Regions from separate parts of the Sphingobium sp. VMM genome, predicted to be linked through region 2. Evidence: predicted binding sites of a transcription regulator. Region 2 holds the regulator's gene; each other region holds the start of a gene.

Region 1 (5,558 bases), on a different contig from region 2:
ATCGCTGAGCTTCTGCGCCCAGTCACGGCAATCCTCGCCCAGAGGCACTTCCTCGGGCAGCCAGTGGAGCTGCTGCTGGCGCTTCCAAAATTCATAGGCCCAGGGATATTCGAAGGGCTTGTAGACCTTGGAGGCTTGAAGAAGGGGCATATGGGTTACTCCGCGAAATCTTTTCTTCCCCTCTCCCATCGGGAGAGGGAGGGGCCCGCGCCGTCAGGCGTGGGAGGGTGAGGGCGAGAGGCGCGCCGCGATGACCGCTACGACGCCTTCGGTATTTTCCATGACCTCATGGTTCCAGAAACGCAGGATCTGATAGCCCTGGGTCTCGAAATAACGGGTTCGGACAGCATCTTGCTCAGCGCTCTCCGCATGACTTGCGCCATCGACCTCGACGACCAGCTTGCCAGAAAAACAGAGGAAATCCGCGACATAGGCACCATGGGGCACCTGGCGGCGGAATTTCACGGTCGGAAGCTGTTCACGCAAAGCACGCCAGAGACGTTTTTCAGCCTCCGTGGCGTTACGGCGGAGAATGCGGGCCTGATCCACGGCCCCTGAAGGCAGATCGCGGTAATTGCGCATCGCCCTCACCCTTCCGCCGCTGCGCGGCTCCCTCCCTCTCCCACAGGGAGAGGGAATCTGATCACTGGCAGGCGAGGCACTCGTCATAGTCGGTGGTCTCGCCGATCTCGAACTTGGGGGCGTCGATCGTGTTGTCCGCTTCCACGCCACCGGCGAAGCCGGCGCGCTGCACCGACTTGGAGCGCAGATAATAGAGCGACTTGATACCCAGTTCCCAGGCGCGGAAGTGAAGCATCAGCAGATCCCACTTCTCGACATCGGCCGGGATGAACAGGTTCAGCGACTGGGCCTGGTCGATATAGGGGGTGCGGTCGGCGGCCAGTTCGAGCAGCCAGCGCTGGTCGATCTCGAAGCTGGTCTTGTACACATCCTTTTCTTCCTGAGTCAGGAAGTCGAGATGCTGGACGCTGCCGCCACGTTCCAGGATCGAGTTCCATACGGCGCTCGAATCCTTGGCCTTTTCGACCAGCAGCTTTTCCAGATAGGGATTCTTCACCGCGAAGCTGCCCGAGAGCGTCTTGTGGGTGTAGATGTTCGCCGGGATCGGCTCGATACAGGCCGAGGTGCCGCCGCAGATGATCGAGATCGACGCAGTCGGCGCGATCGCCATCTTGCAGGAGAAGCGCTCCATCACGCCCTGGTCGGCGGCGTCGGGGCACGGCCCGCGTTCCTGCGCCAGCATCATCGACGCCTCGTTCACCTTGGCATTGATATGCTTGAAGATGCGCAGGTTCCACGACTTGGCCATGGCACCTTCGAACGGGATGCCGCGTGCCTGCAGGAAGCTGTGGAAGCCCATGACGCCCAGGCCCACCGAGCGTTCGCGGCTGGCGCTATATTTGGCGCGGGCCATTTCCGGCGGGGCGCGGTCGATATAGTCCTGCAGCACATTGTCGAGGAAGCGCATGATATCTTCCGCGAAGGTCGGGTGATCCTTCCACTGATCCCAGGTTTCCAGGTTCATCGAGGAGAGGCAGCAGACCGCCGTGCGATCCTGGCCGAGATGGTCGCGACCCGTCGGCAGAGTGATTTCCGAACAAAGGTTCGACGTCGAGACCTTGAGTCCCAGGTCGCGGTGATGCTTGGGCATCATCCGGTTCACCGTGTCGGAGAAGACGATATAGGGCTCGCCGGTGGCGAGGCGGACCTCGACCAGCTTCTGGAACAACGCGCGGGCATTGACGGTGCCGCGCACCGACTGGTCCTTGGGGCTGCGCAGGTTGAAATCACTGCCGTCGCGCACCGCTTCCATGAACTCGTCGGTCAGCAGCACACCATGGTGCAGGTTGAGCGCCTTGCGGTTGAAGTCGCCGCTCGTCTTGCGGATTTCGAGGAACTCCTCGATCTCCGGGTGGGAGACGTCGAGATAGCAGGCGGCCGAGCCGCGACGCAGCGAGCCCTGGCTGATCGCCAAGGTCAGCGAATCCATCACGCGGACGAAGGGGATGATGCCGCTGGTCTTGCCGTTGAGGCCGACCGGCTCACCGATGCCGCGCACGCTGCCCCAATAGGTGCCGATGCCGCCGCCGCGCGAGGCGAGCCAGACATTCTCGTTCCAGGTGTTGACGATGCCTTCCAGGCTGTCGTCGACCGAGTTCAGATAGCAGCTGATCGGCAGGCCGCGGCCGGTGCCGCCGTTCGACAGCACGGGCGTCGCCGGCATGAACCAGAGCTTGGAGATATAGTCATAGACGCGCTGCGCATGATCGGCATCGTCCGAATAGGCGGCGGCGACGCGGGCGAACAGATCCTGATAGCTCTCGCCGGGCAGCAGATAGCGATCGTTCAGCGTGTCCTTGCCGAATTCGGTCAGCAGCGCATCGCGCGACGAATCCGTCACGACATGAAAGCGACGCTCATGAATCTTGGACGACGCGGACTCGGTCGCCTTGCCCTTGGCAGCCTTGGGCTCGGCCTTGTCCACCAGATCCTCGATACGCTCGTCCATTACCGTCGCCACGTCGCCGTTTCCACCTTGTTCACTATCTCGAAAGTCCATGCGAGCCCCCGATTGTTCCTGTTCCGTTCGATTCGGTCCAGCGATGCCGGGGCGCACCCAGACATCATAGCATGAACCCGATCGGGCCGGGACAGAAATGGGGTCAACCGATCCGATCGCAAGGACAAAAGCCCCGTATCGCCGGAAGCAGGTCTGACAATGCAATCACAATCTATTGCGTGACCCCCTTGGTCCCGATACCACAGATAGTGCCACAGCCCCGCCGACACGCAAGAGGGTAAATGACAGTTCGGGGACTCGGTTCATCGACGCCTGGATTCGTTTCGTCGCTGACGCGCCACCCCATAGCGCAGCGACGCGCGGACTTCCAAGGGCCTTGGAAAAGACAAGGGGGGCCTATGAAATTAAAAAATAAATTTGCCTTGCCACGCAAATGCGCGCGTCGCGCGATTGGCGACAAAATCATGACATGGGGGCAGAGGCACGAACACGACCACAATCTGTTGAATCGCTGCCTTTATCGTCCCCCTGCATATCGCCGCGCGATACGCTATGATGATGGGAAGGCAGGCGAATCCATCCGCAGCGATCGGGAGGCAGGCATGATCCTCTATTACCATCCCCTCTCCTCCTATTGCTGGAAGGTGCTGATCGCCTTCTACGAAAATGGCACGCCCTTCACCCCGCGCATCCTGGAGGATGAAGCGGCCCTGGCCGAATGGCAGGCGCTCTGGCCGCTCGGCAAATTCCCCGTGCTGCACGACCCGGTGCGCGGCGCGACGATCGCGGAGGCGAGCATCATCGTCGAATATCTGGGCCGGCACGAACCCGGCACCTTCCGCCCGATCCCGGTCGATGGCGACGCGGCGATCGAGGTGCGGCTGATGGACCGGTTGTTCGACAATTATGTGATGGGGCCGATGCAGGCGCTGGTGGCCGACCGGCTGCGGCCCGCGGATGCGCGCGATCCCCATGGCGTGGCCGCCAATGTGGCGGCGCTGCGCAGCATCTATACGGTGCTGGAGAATCGGCTGGCGGGGCGGAGCTGGGCGGCGGGCGATCATCTGTCGCTGGCCGACTGCGCGGCGGCGCCCTCGCTTTATTATGCCGACAGGATCGTGCCGCTGCGCGCCGGCCATCCGATGCTGGGCGCCTATCTGAACCGGCTGGAGGCGCGACCGAGCTTTGCGCGGGTGCTGCGCGAGATGCAGCCCTGGTGGCAGAATTTTCCCTTTGCCGACGGGCCGCTTGCGTCCTGAACCGCAACCCTCTTCTGGACTCATCGTCTCAAAGGCCTATAGCCCCGCCTTGCAGGGACCTGCCGTGCAGAGGCGGGCCGCAAGAATAGGGACCAGGGTAGATGACCGTCATCAAGACCGCCGACCTCATCGAGAGCGTCGCCGACGCACTCCAGTTCATTTCCTACTATCACCCGATGGATTATATCCGGGCACTGGGTAAGGCCTATGAGGCCGAAGCCAATCCGGCGGCGAAGGACGCCATCGCCCAGATCCTGACCAACAGCCGCATGTGCGCCGAAGGCCACCGCCCGATCTGCCAGGACACCGGCATCGTCAATGTCTTCGTGAAGTGGGGCATGGAGTGCCGGCTGGACGATAATAGCCGGTCGATGCAGGAGGTGATCGACGAGGGCGTGCGCCGCGCTTACCTCAACCCGGAAAACCGCCTGCGCGCCTCGATCCTGAAGGATCCCGCCTTCAGCCGCCAGAACACCAAGGACAACACGCCCTGCGTGCTGAACGTGGAAATGGTGCCGGGCAACAAGGTGACGATCGACGTCGCGGCCAAGGGCGGCGGCTCGGAAAACAAGACCAAGTTCAAGATGATGAACCCCAGCGATTCGATCGTCGACTGGGTGCTGGAAATGGTGCCGCAGATGGGCGCGGGCTGGTGCCCGCCGGGCATGCTGGGCATCGGCATAGGCGGCACGGCGGAAAAGGCCGTGGCGCTGGCCAAGGAAAGCCTGATGGACCCGATCGACATGGGCGAGTTGAAGGCACGCGGCCCGCAGAACAAGATCGAGGAACTGCGCATCGAACTGTTCGACAAGGTCAATGCGCTGGGCATCGGCGCGCAGGGCCTGGGTGGCCTGGCCACCGTGCTCGACATCAAGATCCACGACTATCCCTGCCACGCGGCGGGCAAGCCGGTGGCGATGATCCCCAACTGCGCCGCGACCCGCCACGCGCATTTCACCCTCGACGGGTCCGGCCCGGCCTATCTGGAAGCGCCCAAGCTCAGTGAATGGCCGCAGGTCGACTGGAAGCCGAGCAAGGAAGCGATCCGCGTCGATCTCGACACGCTGACGCCGGAACAGGTGCAGGGCTGGAAGCATGGCGACCGCCTGCTCTTGAACGGCAAGATGCTGACTGGCCGCGACGCCGCGCACAAGCGGATCGCCGACATGCTGGAGAAGGGCGAGACCCTGCCGGTCGATTTCAAGGGCCGCGTGATTTACTATGTCGGCCCGGTTGATCCGGTGCGCGACGAAGTGGTCGGCCCGGCTGGCCCGACGACCGCGACCCGGATGGACAAGTTCATGGACATGATGCTGGAACAGGGTCTGGCCGCCTGCGTCGGCAAGGCCGAGCGCGGCCCGGCCGCCACCGACAGCATCGCCAAGCACAAGAGCGCCTATCTGATGGCGGTCGGCGGCGCAGCCTATCTGGTCGCGCGCGCGATCAAGGAAGCCAAGGTCGTGGGCTTCGAGGATCTGGGCATGGAAGCCATCTACGAGTTCACGGTGGAGGACATGCCCGTCACCGTCGCCGTCGATAGCGAAGGCCAGAATGTCCACCGCCTCGCCCCGCTGGTGTGGCAGGAAAAGATCAGACAAGAAAAGCTGCTCGAAGGGGCGTAAGACCGCCCGTCAGCAACTATCTAATTGATACGGATCAAGGCGGCGCGCGAGACGGGAACCCCGTTTCGCGCGCCGCATTATGTCCGGCACCCAAAGCCGGAGTTCATCCATGTCCTTCACGCAGCTCGAACCGCC
Region 2 (5,558 bases):
CAATGGCTGGAGGTGGAGCGCGAACAGCTCGCCTTGTGGGTGCCGGTGGCGCTGGGCGCGGGCATTGCCGGCTGGTTCGTACTGCCGGGACCGGCACACTGGCTGGCCAGTTGCTGCGCGGCGCTGGGGCTGGCCTGTCTGGCGCTGTTGCTGCCGGTGGGCGCGCGATTGCGGCATATGCTGGTGGCGGGCGGCTTGCTGGCTTGTGTTGGTTGCCTGCTGGTCTGGGGCAAGGCGACATGGCTGGGTCAGCCGCCGCTGGCCCGTCCCATATTCGTACAGGTGACGGGGACGGTGACGGCGGTGGCCAAGCTGCCGGCGCAACAGATGGTGCGCGTGGGGCTGCGGCCGATCGAGGCGCCAGCGCTGCCCGCGGCGATCCGAGTGAATATCGCGGAGGCGGATGTGCCCGAAGGACTGGGTAAGGGGGCGGTGCTGCGCTTTCGCGTGCGCCTGATGCCGCCCGCGCCGCCGAGCGTGCCGGGGGCGTTCGATTTCGCGCGGCGTGCTTATTTCCAGGGGATCGGGGCGACCGGGCGGGCGCTGACGCCGGTCGAAATGGTGGAGCAGGCGCGCGAGGGGCCGACGCTGCGGGCGCGACTGTTCGATCATATCGGCGGGCAGGTGGCGGGCGCACCGGCGGGGATTGCGGTGGCGCTGGCGACCGGCGATCAGGGCGCGATTGCCGAAGCGGATGCCGAGGCGATGCGGCGCAGTGGCCTTGCCCATCTTCTGTCGATCAGCGGGCTGCATGTGACGGCGCTGATTGGGGCGGTGATATTCCTGCTGTTGCGCCTGCTGGCGCTGATCCCGCGCGCGGCGCTGGACTGGCCGCTGATGCTGATCGCGGCGGCCGGGGGCGCGCTGGCGGGGATCGGCTATACGCTGCTGACGGGCGCGGAGGTGCCGACGGTGCGATCCTGCATCGCGGCGCTGCTGGTGCTGGGCGGGCTGGCGCTGGGGCGCGAGGCGATCACCTTGCGGCTGGTGGCGACCGGGGCGCTGGTGGTGCTGGTCTTCTGGCCGGAGGCGCTGATCGGGCCGAGCTTCCAGATGAGCTTTGCTGCCGTGGTCGCGCTGGTGGCGCTGGGCGAGCATCGGCGGTTCAAGATGTTCGCGATGGCGCGGGACGAGCCTTGGCTGCGCAAGGCCGGACGGACGGTGGCGGCGATGCTGTTGACGGGGCTTGGCATCGAACTGGTGCTGGCACCGATCGCCCTTTTCCATTTTCACAAGGCAGGTTTGCTGGGCGCGGTGGCCAATCTGGTCGCGATCCCGCTCACCACCTTCGTCATCATGCCGCTGGAGGCGCTGGCGCTGCTCTTCGACCTCGTCGGGCTGGGCGCGCCCTTCTGGTGGCTCACGGCCAAGGCGATCGCGCTGTTGCTGGCGGTGGCGCATGGCGTGGCGGCGAGCCCGATGGCGGTGATGCTGGCACCGGCGGTGCCGGGCTGGATTTTCGGGATCATTGTCGTCGGTGGTCTGTGGTGTCTGCTCTGGCGCAGTCGCTGGCGCTGGCTGGGGGTGGGGCCGGTGGCGGTTGGCCTGATCGGCATCGCGCTGCTGGCGCCGCCCGATATCGTGGTAACCGGCGACGGGCGGCATGTCGCGGTGCGGACGCAGGCAGGAACGATGGCGCTGCTGCGCGAGGGGGCGGGCGATTATGTCCGCGACGTGCTGAGCGAGAGCGCGGGCTATGACGGGACGCTGGAGGCGATCGCGACGATGAAGCAGGCGCGCTGTTCGACTGATCTGTGTGCCGTGACGTTGCCGCGGGGCGGGCGCAACTGGCGCTTGCTGGTGACGCGCAATGCGATGCTGGTCGATCGGCCGACATTGGAGCGGGATTGCGCGGCGGCCGATATCGTCATCAGCGATCGGGGGCTGCCCTGGTGGTGCCGGCCGCGCTGGATGAAGATCGACCGCTGGCTGCTGTCCCGCACCGGCGGCCTGTCGATTGGCCTTGAAAGCGGCAAAGTTCACACCGTCCATCGGCCCGGCGACGCGCATCCCTGGATCGTGCGCCGCCGGCCCCGAACGGCCGGTCAGTTGTAGCGGCGCAGCAGGCCGGCGAGCTTGCCCTGGATGCGGACCTGGCGCGGATCGTAGATCTGCGGCTCATAGGCGGCATTGGCGGGATCGAGCCGGACGCGCGCGCCTTCGCGGCGGAAATATTTGAGCGTGGCTTCGGCATCGTCGATCAGGGCGACGACGATCTGGCCTTCGCGCGCGACATCGGTGCGCTGGATCAGCGCGAAGTCGCCGTCGAGAATGCCGGCCTCCATCATCGAGTCCCCCGACACTTCGAGCGCATAATGATCGCCCGAGCCGAGCAAGGCGGCGGGGACGGAGAGCATGGTGTGGCTTTCCATCGCCTCGATCGGCACGCCGGCGGCAATGCGGCCGTGCAGCGGGATTTCGATCACGTCATTGGCGGCGGTCGGTAGCAGCACAGCGGGCGCCGACACCTTGGGCGTCGGAATGGCCGGCGCGGGCGCGCGGTGCATCGCATCGGGCAGCTTCAACACTTCGAGCGCGCGGGCGCGGTTGGGCAGGCGACGGATGAAGCCGCGTTCTTCCAGCGCGTTGATCAACCGGTGGATGCCGGACTTGGAGCGCAGATCGAGCGCGTCCTTCATCTCCTCGAACGAAGGGGACACGCCGCCTTCTTCCAGCCGGGTCTGAATGAAGCTCAGCAATTCCTGCTGCTTGGGCGTCAACATCGGCGGTCCTCCATGGAACGAATGAAGAACGCATAGGAAACGGAAAGGGGCAAGTCAAGCGCGTTAAGCCATGCGCCGCTTTTGCCGGTCAGGCGGTCAGATAGTCAGGCGGTCAGGGGGATGATGTCGACCATGTCGCCGGCAATGGCGGGGGCTGAACCGGCCGGGCGGCGGATCAGACAGTCGGCCAGCGCCATGGCGGCGGTGGCGGCGCTGTCCTGCGACGTGACCGAGACGATGCCGTCGGCGCCGCGATAGGCGCGCAGATAATCGTCGCGTTCCGCCGTCGCGCCGAGTGGGGCGGCAAGGCGGGCCTGCACGACCGGCGGCAGCGGCGCGCGCGATCCGGCGAGATGGCGGACCAGCGGGCAGAGGAAGAGGGTGCCGGTGACGAAAGCGGAGACCGGATTGCCCGGCAGGCCGAGAAAGATTGCGTTGCTGAGGCGTCCGGCCATCAGCGGTTTGCCCGGCCGCATCGCGATCTTGTAGAAATCGAGCGTGCCGCCGGCCGCCGCAAAGGCGGGGCGGACATAGTCATGGTCGCCGACCGAGGCGCCGCCGGTCGAGACGATGATGTCGGCCTGGGCCGCCTGTTCCAGCGCCTGCGTCATGGCGGAGAGATCGTCGGGCACGATGCCAAGGTCGATCACCTCGCAGGGCAGGGCGGCGAGCAGGGCGGCGAGCATCGGCGCGTTGGACGAGGGGAGATACCCAGGCGGCGTCGGCGCGCCGGGGGCAACAAGTTCATTGCCGGTCGAGAGCAGGGCGACACGCGGGCGGGTGCCGACGGGCAGGCTGCCATGGCCGCCCAGCACGGCGAGCGCGATCTGGCCCGGCGTGAGGCGGCTGCCGGCGCGGACCAGCAGCGTGTCGGCGTGGAAATCCGAGCCGAGCGGGCGGACATGCCTGCCGGGCATCAATATGCCGTCATGCGCGGTCAGTTTGTCGCCATCGCGCGTGGCATTTTCCTGGATCAGGATCGCGTCGGCGCCGGCCGGCAAGGGTGCGCCGGTGAAGATGCGGCAGGCCTGGCCCGGTTGCAGGGCCGGGATATCGGCGTCGCCCGCGCTGCTGGTGGCGACCAGCTGCCACGGCCCGGCGCCTTCGGATGCGCGCACGGCATAGCCGTCCATCGCGGAAAGATCGGCCCAGGGCTGGTCGCGGAGTGCGCTGATGTCGGTGGCGAGCCAGCGGCCGGCACAAGCGGCGACGGACACAAGTTCGGCCGGCAACGGATCGGCGAGGGCAAGTAGCCGCGCCTGCGCGTCCGCGACCGGCATCAGGTTCATCGGTCGCTGCTCTCCGGCGCGGTCCAGTCGCCCGACTTGCCGCCGCGCTTCGCGAGCAGGCGAACATCGCCGATTATCATGCCCTTATCGAGCGCCTTGGCCATGTCGTAAACGGTGAGCAAGGCGGCCGTGGCGGCGGTCAGCGCCTCCATCTCTACCCCGGTCTGGCCGGCGGTGCGCGCGGTCGCGGTGACGGTGACGCCGTCATCGTGGAGGGCAAAGTCGATGGTGACGGCGCTCAGCGGGATCGGATGGCAGAGCGGGATCAGTTCGGCGGTGCGCTTGGCCGCCATGATACCGGCGACACGGGCGACGGCGAGCACATCCCCCTTCTTGACGAGGCCGGCGGCGATCGCCTGCGCGGCGTCGGCCGCCATGGTGATGCGCCCGGTGGCCACCGCCTCGCGTGCGGTCACGGCCTTGGCCGAGACATCGACCATGCGGGCGGCGCCGTCTTCATCAAGATGGGTGAGGCCGGTCATGCGCCGGTCAGCAGGTTGCGGGTCGCGGCCTCGACATCGGCCTGGCGCATCAGGGTTTCGCCGACCAGGAAGCAGCGCACGCCATGATCGGCCATGGCGGTGAGGTCGGCATGGGAGCCAAGGCCGCTTTCGGCGACGAAGGTGCAGCCGTCGGGCGCCTTGCCTACCAGTTCATAGGTGCGGGCGAAATCGACGCTGAAATCGCGCAGGTCGCGGTTGTTGACGCCGATCAGGCGCGAGCGGAGCTTGAGCGCGCGCTCCAGTTCGGCCTCGTCATGCACCTCGATCAGGGCATCCATGCCCAGGCCGAGCGCCGCATCCTCTATCTCCTGCATCTGGCTATCTTCCAGCGCGGCGACGATGATCAGGATCGCGTCGGCGCCGAGCGCGCGGCTTTCCAGGATCTGCCAGGGATCGACGATGAAATCCTTGCGCAGCACCGGCAGCGCGCAGGCCGATCGGGCGGCCATCAGATAATCGTCATGGCCCTGGAAATAGGGCTCGTCGGTCAGCACCGAGAGGCAGGCCGCGCCACCGGCGGCATAGGCCACCGCATGGGCCGGCGGATCGAAATCGGCGCGGATCAGCCCCTTGGACGGGCTGGCCTTCTTCACCTCGGCAATCAGGCCGAAGCCCGAGCGGGCGGCATCGTCCAGCGCCCTGCGGAAGCCGCGCGGCGGGGTCTGCTCGCTGGCGCGGGCGTGGAGCGACGCGATCGTCGTCGCGGCCTTGCGGCGGGCGACATCCTCGCGCTTGAAATCGCAGATTTCGATGAGCTTGTTGGTCATTGATAGGCAATCCAGCAATTGAGGAGCGCGTTGGCAAGGCCGTTGTCGATCGCCTCGGCGGCCTGTTCGACGCCTTCCTGGAAATCATGGGCGGCGTCAGCCACCACCAGAGCGGCGGCGGCATTGAGCAGCACGGCGTCGCGATAGGCGCCGGCCTCGCCCTGGAGCAGGGCGCGGAGCGCCGCAGCATTATGGGCCGGGTCGCCGCCGCGAATGGCGGTGACGGGATGGGTCGAGAGGCCGAGTTCTGCGGCGGTCAGGCGGCGCATCGCGACC
Region 3 (5,558 bases), on a different contig from region 2:
CCGACTGATCTCCAGCGACGTCGCCACCGCGCCATAATCATAGCGCGCATCGCCCTGCAGCACGCGCAGGTCGATATTGCCCACCTGCCCCTGCAGCACATAATTATCGTGCCAGATGCTGGCATAGCTCCACGACAGGCGGGGCCGCAGCAGGAAGCTGCCGATCGGGCGCTGCGCGCTCATCCCGACCGTGCCCGACAGGGTGAAGCTGTCATGCTTGCCCGACAGCATCAGCACATGCTGTTCATATTCGCCGAAGTTGAAGCCGATGCTGGCATCCAGCACCACGTCCGAATCTGCCATCCGATGCACCATGTATGGCTTCACCGTGATGGAATCGGCCTGCTGGCGCATGCCGCCATTGAAGGATTTATAATCCGAATTGCCGAACTGGATGGCCAGGCCGGCAACGGTGCGCTTGTCGATCCAGCGATCCAGGCCAATATTATACTGGTTCGCGCTGCCCCTGGTCCGGGCGCCGGAACGGTCATCCTTCAGCGTCGAATAGCTCCATTCTCCCCAGGCGGTCCAGCGCCGGCGGGCATTGGCCGCAATCCGGCAGGCCTTCGCGACCAGTTGCGGATCGCCCCGCAGCCGGCCTTCACGCCCGGCCCGGCAGACCTCATCGGCGGTCATCAGCATCGGGCGCCGCTCATCGCGGCCCGGCGCGACACCGGTCGGCGCGATCGGCGGCAGCGTCTCGGGGCGCGGCCGCTGTATCGGCCGCACGGTCGGCCCGCCCACGTCCGGATCGGGCCGCAGTCCTGGCGTCACCGTGTCGGGATCAGGACGCAGCCCCGGCGTCACCGTGTCCGGATCAGGCCGCAGACCCGGCGTCACCGTATCCGGATCAGGACGCAAGCCCGGCGTCACCGTATCAGGATCAGGTCGCAGACCCGGCGTCACCGTGTCCGGATCAGGCCGCAGGCCCGGCGTCACCGTGTCCGGATCAGGCCGCAGGCCCGGCGTCACCGTATCGGGATCGGGCCGCAAACCCGGCGTCACCGTATCCGGGTCAGGTCGCAAGCCCGGCGTCACCGTGTCCGGATCAGGACGCAAGCCCGGCGTCACCGTGTCCGGATCAGGACGCAAGCCCGGCGTCACCGTGTCCGGATCGGGTCGCAGGCCCGGCGTCACCGTATCCGGATCGGGCCGCAAGCCCGGCGTGACCGTGTCCGGGTCAGGCCGCAGGCCCGGCGTCACCGTATTAGGATCAGGCCGCAGTCCCGGTGTCACCGTGTCAGGATCAGGACGCAAGCCCGGCGTCACCGTGTCCGGATCAGGTCGCAAGCCCGGCGTCACCGTATCGGGATCGGGCCGCAGACCCGGTGTCACCGTGTCCGGGTCGGGCCGCAGGCCCGGCGTCACCGTGTCCGGATCAGGCCGAATCCCCGGTGTCACCGTATCGGGATCAGGCCGCAAGCCCGGTGTCACCGTGTCCGGGTCGGGCCGCAGGCCCGGCGTCACCGTATCCGGATTGGGCCGCAGTCCCGGCGTCACCGTATCCGGATTGGGCCGCAGTCCCGGCGTCACCGTGTCCGGATCAGGACGCAGTCCCGGCGTCACCGTGTCCGGATCAGGCCGCAGCCCCGGTGTCACCGTGTCCGGATCAGGACGCAGTCCCGGCGTCACCGTATCCGGGTCAGGACGCAGTCCCGGCGTCACCGTGTCCGGATCAGGCCGCAAGCCCGGCGTCACCGTATCCGGATCAGGTCGCAAGCCCGGTGTCACCGTATCAGGATCGGGCCGCAAGCCCGGCGTCACCGTATCCGGATCAGGTCGCAGCCCCGGCGTCACCGTATCCGGATCAGGCCGCAAGCCCGGCGTCACCGTGTCCGGATCAGGACGCAAGCCCGGCGTCACTGTATCCGGATCAGGACGCAGGCCCGGCGTCACCGTATCGGGGTCAGGTCGCAATTCGGGTGTCGGTGTATCAGGGTCCGGGCGGACTTCCGGCGTCACCGTATCGGGGTCTGGTCGCGCCTCCGGCGTAATGGGAACGGGCACTGGCCGCAGTTCGGGCGTGACGATTTCGGGATCGGGTTGCCGTTCCGGGGTCACCGTGTCGGGGTCAGGCCGCAGCCCTGGCGTCACCGTATCGGGGTTCGGACGCAGCTCCGGCGTCACGGTCTCGGGCAAGGGCCGCAATCCGGGCGTGATCAAATCCGGATTGGGGCGCAACCCCGGCGTTACCGTATCCGGCAAGGGGCGCAGCCCCGGCGTCACCGTATCCGGGTTCGGCCGCAATTCCGGCGTCACCAGATCAGGCAGTTCCGGGTCGGGCCGGTTCCAGTAATCGGGGAAATTGATGCCGCCCGGATGCTGGTCGGCGGAATCGACGAAATTGTCATATTCCGCATATTCGGTGCGGATATGGGCGAACAGATTATGGGTGCCGCCATTTTCCCGCACGATGGGCGATACCGTCAGGTGCAGGCCGGTATCGGGCTGGGTCCAACTGTCCACCCGCTCCCCGGTCTCGGGAAAGACGACGAAAAACTCGCCCGGATCGACGCCGGACAGCCACACCGAATGGTCCTTGCCCTCGGTCCAGCCCAGGAAGATGATCCGCCCCGCCGGCGTCTCGCTCTGGGCCATGGCCCCGGTCGTCGCCAATGCCATGCCCGCGACGCTGCCCGCCACGCTCAGGACGCCCGCATGCCAATGGAGCCGCCAATAGGTCATGCCCCGTTTCTACGTGCGATCCCATAGCCGCGGCCATCCATGGAAACCCCGAGACAGGCCGAGACGCGCCCGCAGCCGAACCAGAAACGCCCTTCGGCCGGCGCAGCGCGCCATCGTCCACGCCCGGCCATCTTCCCCTGGCCGCTCCCCCTTCCTATCTTGCCTCCCGACCGGGCAACGCCCCTTGCCCCCACGGAACAAATCTGGAACAACGCCCCCATGAGTCTGACCCACATTCCGAAGCAGAGGTTTACCGAATGCTGACCCACATCAGCGTCCGCGGCGCGCGCGAGCACAACCTCAAGGGCGTCGATGTCGATCTGCCCCGCGACAGCCTGATCGTCATCACCGGCCTGTCGGGCTCGGGCAAATCCTCCCTCGCCTTCGACACCATCTATGCCGAGGGGCAGCGCCGCTATGTGGAGTCGCTCTCCGCCTATGCGCGCCAGTTTCTGGAGATGATGCAGAAGCCCGATGTCGAGCATATCGAGGGCCTCTCCCCCGCCATCTCGATCGAGCAGAAGACCACCAGCCGCAACCCGCGCTCCACGGTCGCCACGGTCACGGAAATCTACGACTATATGCGCTTGCTTTGGGCGCGCGTCGGCATCCCCTATTCGCCCGCCACTGGCGAGCCGATCAGCGCCCAGACCGTCAGCCAGATGGTCGACCGCGTGGCCCTCCTGCCCGAAGGCACCCGTTTCTACCTGCTCGCCCCGGTCGTGCGCGGGCGGAAGGGCGAGTATAAGAAGGAACTGGCCGAGTGGCAGAAGGCGGGCTACACCCGCGTCCGCATCGACGGCGAGCTTTACCTGATCGAGGATGCCCCCGCCCTCGACAAGAAATACAAGCATGACATCGAGGTCGTGGTCGATCGCCTGGCGGTCAATGCCGACATGGCCACCCGCCTCGCCGACAGTTTCGAGCAGGCGCTCAAACTCGCCGACGGCCTCGCCTTCGTCGACCTGGCCGAGGGCGTCGTCCCCGGCCGCGAGGGCGTAGGGGCGGACAGCCTGCTTCCGGGGGAAGCAGGCAGCCCCGAAGCCGGCTCGCCTGGGCGAGCCGTTAGGGCCCAGTCCGCGGGCAAGATGAAGAATGCCGGCATCCCCGCCAACCGCATCGTCTTTTCCGAGAAATTCGCCTGCCCGGTCAGCGGCTTCACCATCCCCGAGATCGAGCCGCGCCTCTTCTCCTTCAACGCGCCGATGGGCGCCTGCCCGGCCTGCGATGGCCTGGGCGAGCGGCAGGAGTTCGACCCCGAACTGGTCGTCCCCAACGAAGCCCTCTCCCTGAAGAAGGGCGCCGTCGTCCCCTGGGCCAAGTCCAACCCGCCCAGCCCTTACTATATGCAGGTCCTGGGCTCCCTCGCCAAGGAATTCGGCTTCTCCCTCGACACCGCCTGGGCCGAGCTGCCGGGCGAAGTGAAGCTCATCATCCTCCACGGCACCGGCGGCAAGCCCGTCACCCTGCGCTTCGTCGACGGCAAGAAGAGCTATGAGGTCAAGAAGCCGTTCGAGGGCGTGATCGGCAATCTCAACCGCCGCCTGCTCCAGACCGAAAGCGCCTGGATGCGCGAGGAACTGAGCAAGTACCAGACCGCCATGCCCTGCGAGACCTGCCACGGCGCGCGCCTCAAGCCCGAGGCACTCGCGGTCAAGATCGCCGGCGAGGACATCTCCGTCTCCACCCGCCGCTCGGTGGTGGACGCGCTCGCCTTCTTCACCGCGATGCCCGACGCGCTCAATGAGCAACAGAACCAGATCGCCCGCGCCATCCTCAAGGAAATTGTCGAGCGCCTCGGCTTCCTCAACAATGTCGGCCTCGACTATCTGAACCTCGACCGCACATCAGGCACATTGTCGGGCGGCGAAAGCCAGCGCATCCGCCTCGCCAGCCAGATCGGCTCGGGCCTGTCGGGCGTCCTCTACGTCCTCGACGAACCCTCGATCGGCCTGCACCAGCGCGACAATGACCGGCTGCTCGTCACCCTCAAGCGCCTGCGCGACCTCGGCAACAGCGTCATCGTCGTCGAGCATGACGAGGATGCGATCCGCGCCGCCGACTATATTGTCGACATGGGGCCGGGCGCCGGCGTCCATGGCGGCACCATCGTCGCCCAGGGCACCCTGCCGCAGCTATTGGCGCACAAGGACAGCCTGACCGCGGACTATCTCAACGGCACCCGCCGCATTGAGGTGCCCGCCAAGCGCCGCAAGGGCTCGGGCAAGAAGCTCACCGTCCACAATGCCCGCGCCAACAACCTCACCGGCGTCACCGCGTCGATCCCGCTCGGCACCTTCACCTGCATCACCGGCGTCAGCGGCTCGGGCAAGTCCAGCTTCACCATCGACACCCTCTATGCCGCCAGCGCCCGCACCCTCAACGGCGCCCGCATCGTCGCCGGCCCGCATGACAAGATCACGGGCCTGGAACATTGCGACAAGGTGATCGACATCGACCAGTCGCCGATCGGCCGCACCCCGCGCTCCAACCCGGCCACCTATACCGGCGCCTTCACCAATATCCGCGACTGGTTCGCCGGCCTCCCCGAAGCGCAGGCGCGCGGCTACAAGCCCGGCCGCTTCTCCTTCAACGTCAAGGGCGGCCGCTGCGAAGCCTGTCAGGGCGACGGCGTGCTCAAGATCGAGATGCACTTCCTCCCCGACGTCTATGTCACCTGCGACGTCTGCCACGGCGCCCGCTACAACCGCGAGACGCTGGAGGTGAAGTTCAAGGGGATGAGCATCGCCGACGTGCTCGACATGACGGTCGAGGATGCGGTGGAGTTCTTCAAGGCCGTGCCGCCGATCCGCGACAAGATGGCGATGCTCGCCGAAGTGGGCCTTGGCTATATCAAGGTCGGCCAGCAGGCC

The links. Region 2 encodes LexA, which represses DNA repair genes until DNA is damaged. Its sites were predicted from a motif close to GTTCCNCNCTTGTTCT; they were not measured.
Region 1: a site for LexA is predicted at 2,549-2,564, ahead of ACUCV3_RS11725 (ribonucleoside-diphosphate reductase subunit alpha). Genes of this name have one in related genera too.
Region 3: a site for LexA is predicted at 2,880-2,895, ahead of uvrA (excinuclease ABC subunit UvrA). Genes of this name have one in related genera too.

What each region holds. Positions count from the first base shown of each region.
Region 1 covers NZ_JBXGSI010000008.1:17,787-23,344, reverse strand. The annotation lists gene ACUCV3_RS11735 (ribonucleotide-diphosphate reductase subunit beta) at 1-150, opposite strand, end outside; gene ACUCV3_RS11730 (endonuclease domain-containing protein) at 214-582, opposite strand; gene ACUCV3_RS11725 (ribonucleoside-diphosphate reductase subunit alpha) at 644-2,530, opposite strand; gene ACUCV3_RS11720 (glutathione S-transferase family protein) at 3,145-3,801, shown strand; gene ACUCV3_RS11715 (fumarate hydratase) at 3,903-5,423, shown strand; gene ACUCV3_RS11710 (hypothetical protein) at 5,533-5,558, shown strand, end outside.
Region 2 covers NZ_JBXGSI010000007.1:25,887-31,444, reverse strand. The annotation lists gene ACUCV3_RS10515 (ComEC/Rec2 family competence protein) at 1-2,055, shown strand, start outside; gene lexA (transcriptional repressor LexA) at 2,046-2,723, opposite strand; gene ACUCV3_RS10505 (molybdopterin molybdotransferase MoeA) at 2,828-4,012, opposite strand; gene moaC (cyclic pyranopterin monophosphate synthase MoaC) at 4,009-4,494, opposite strand; gene trpC (indole-3-glycerol phosphate synthase TrpC) at 4,491-5,282, opposite strand; gene trpD (anthranilate phosphoribosyltransferase) at 5,279-5,558, opposite strand, start outside.
Region 3 covers NZ_JBXGSI010000025.1:40,464-46,021, forward strand. The annotation lists gene ACUCV3_RS24065 (autotransporter domain-containing protein) at 1-2,685, opposite strand, end outside; gene uvrA (excinuclease ABC subunit UvrA) at 2,943-5,558, shown strand, end outside.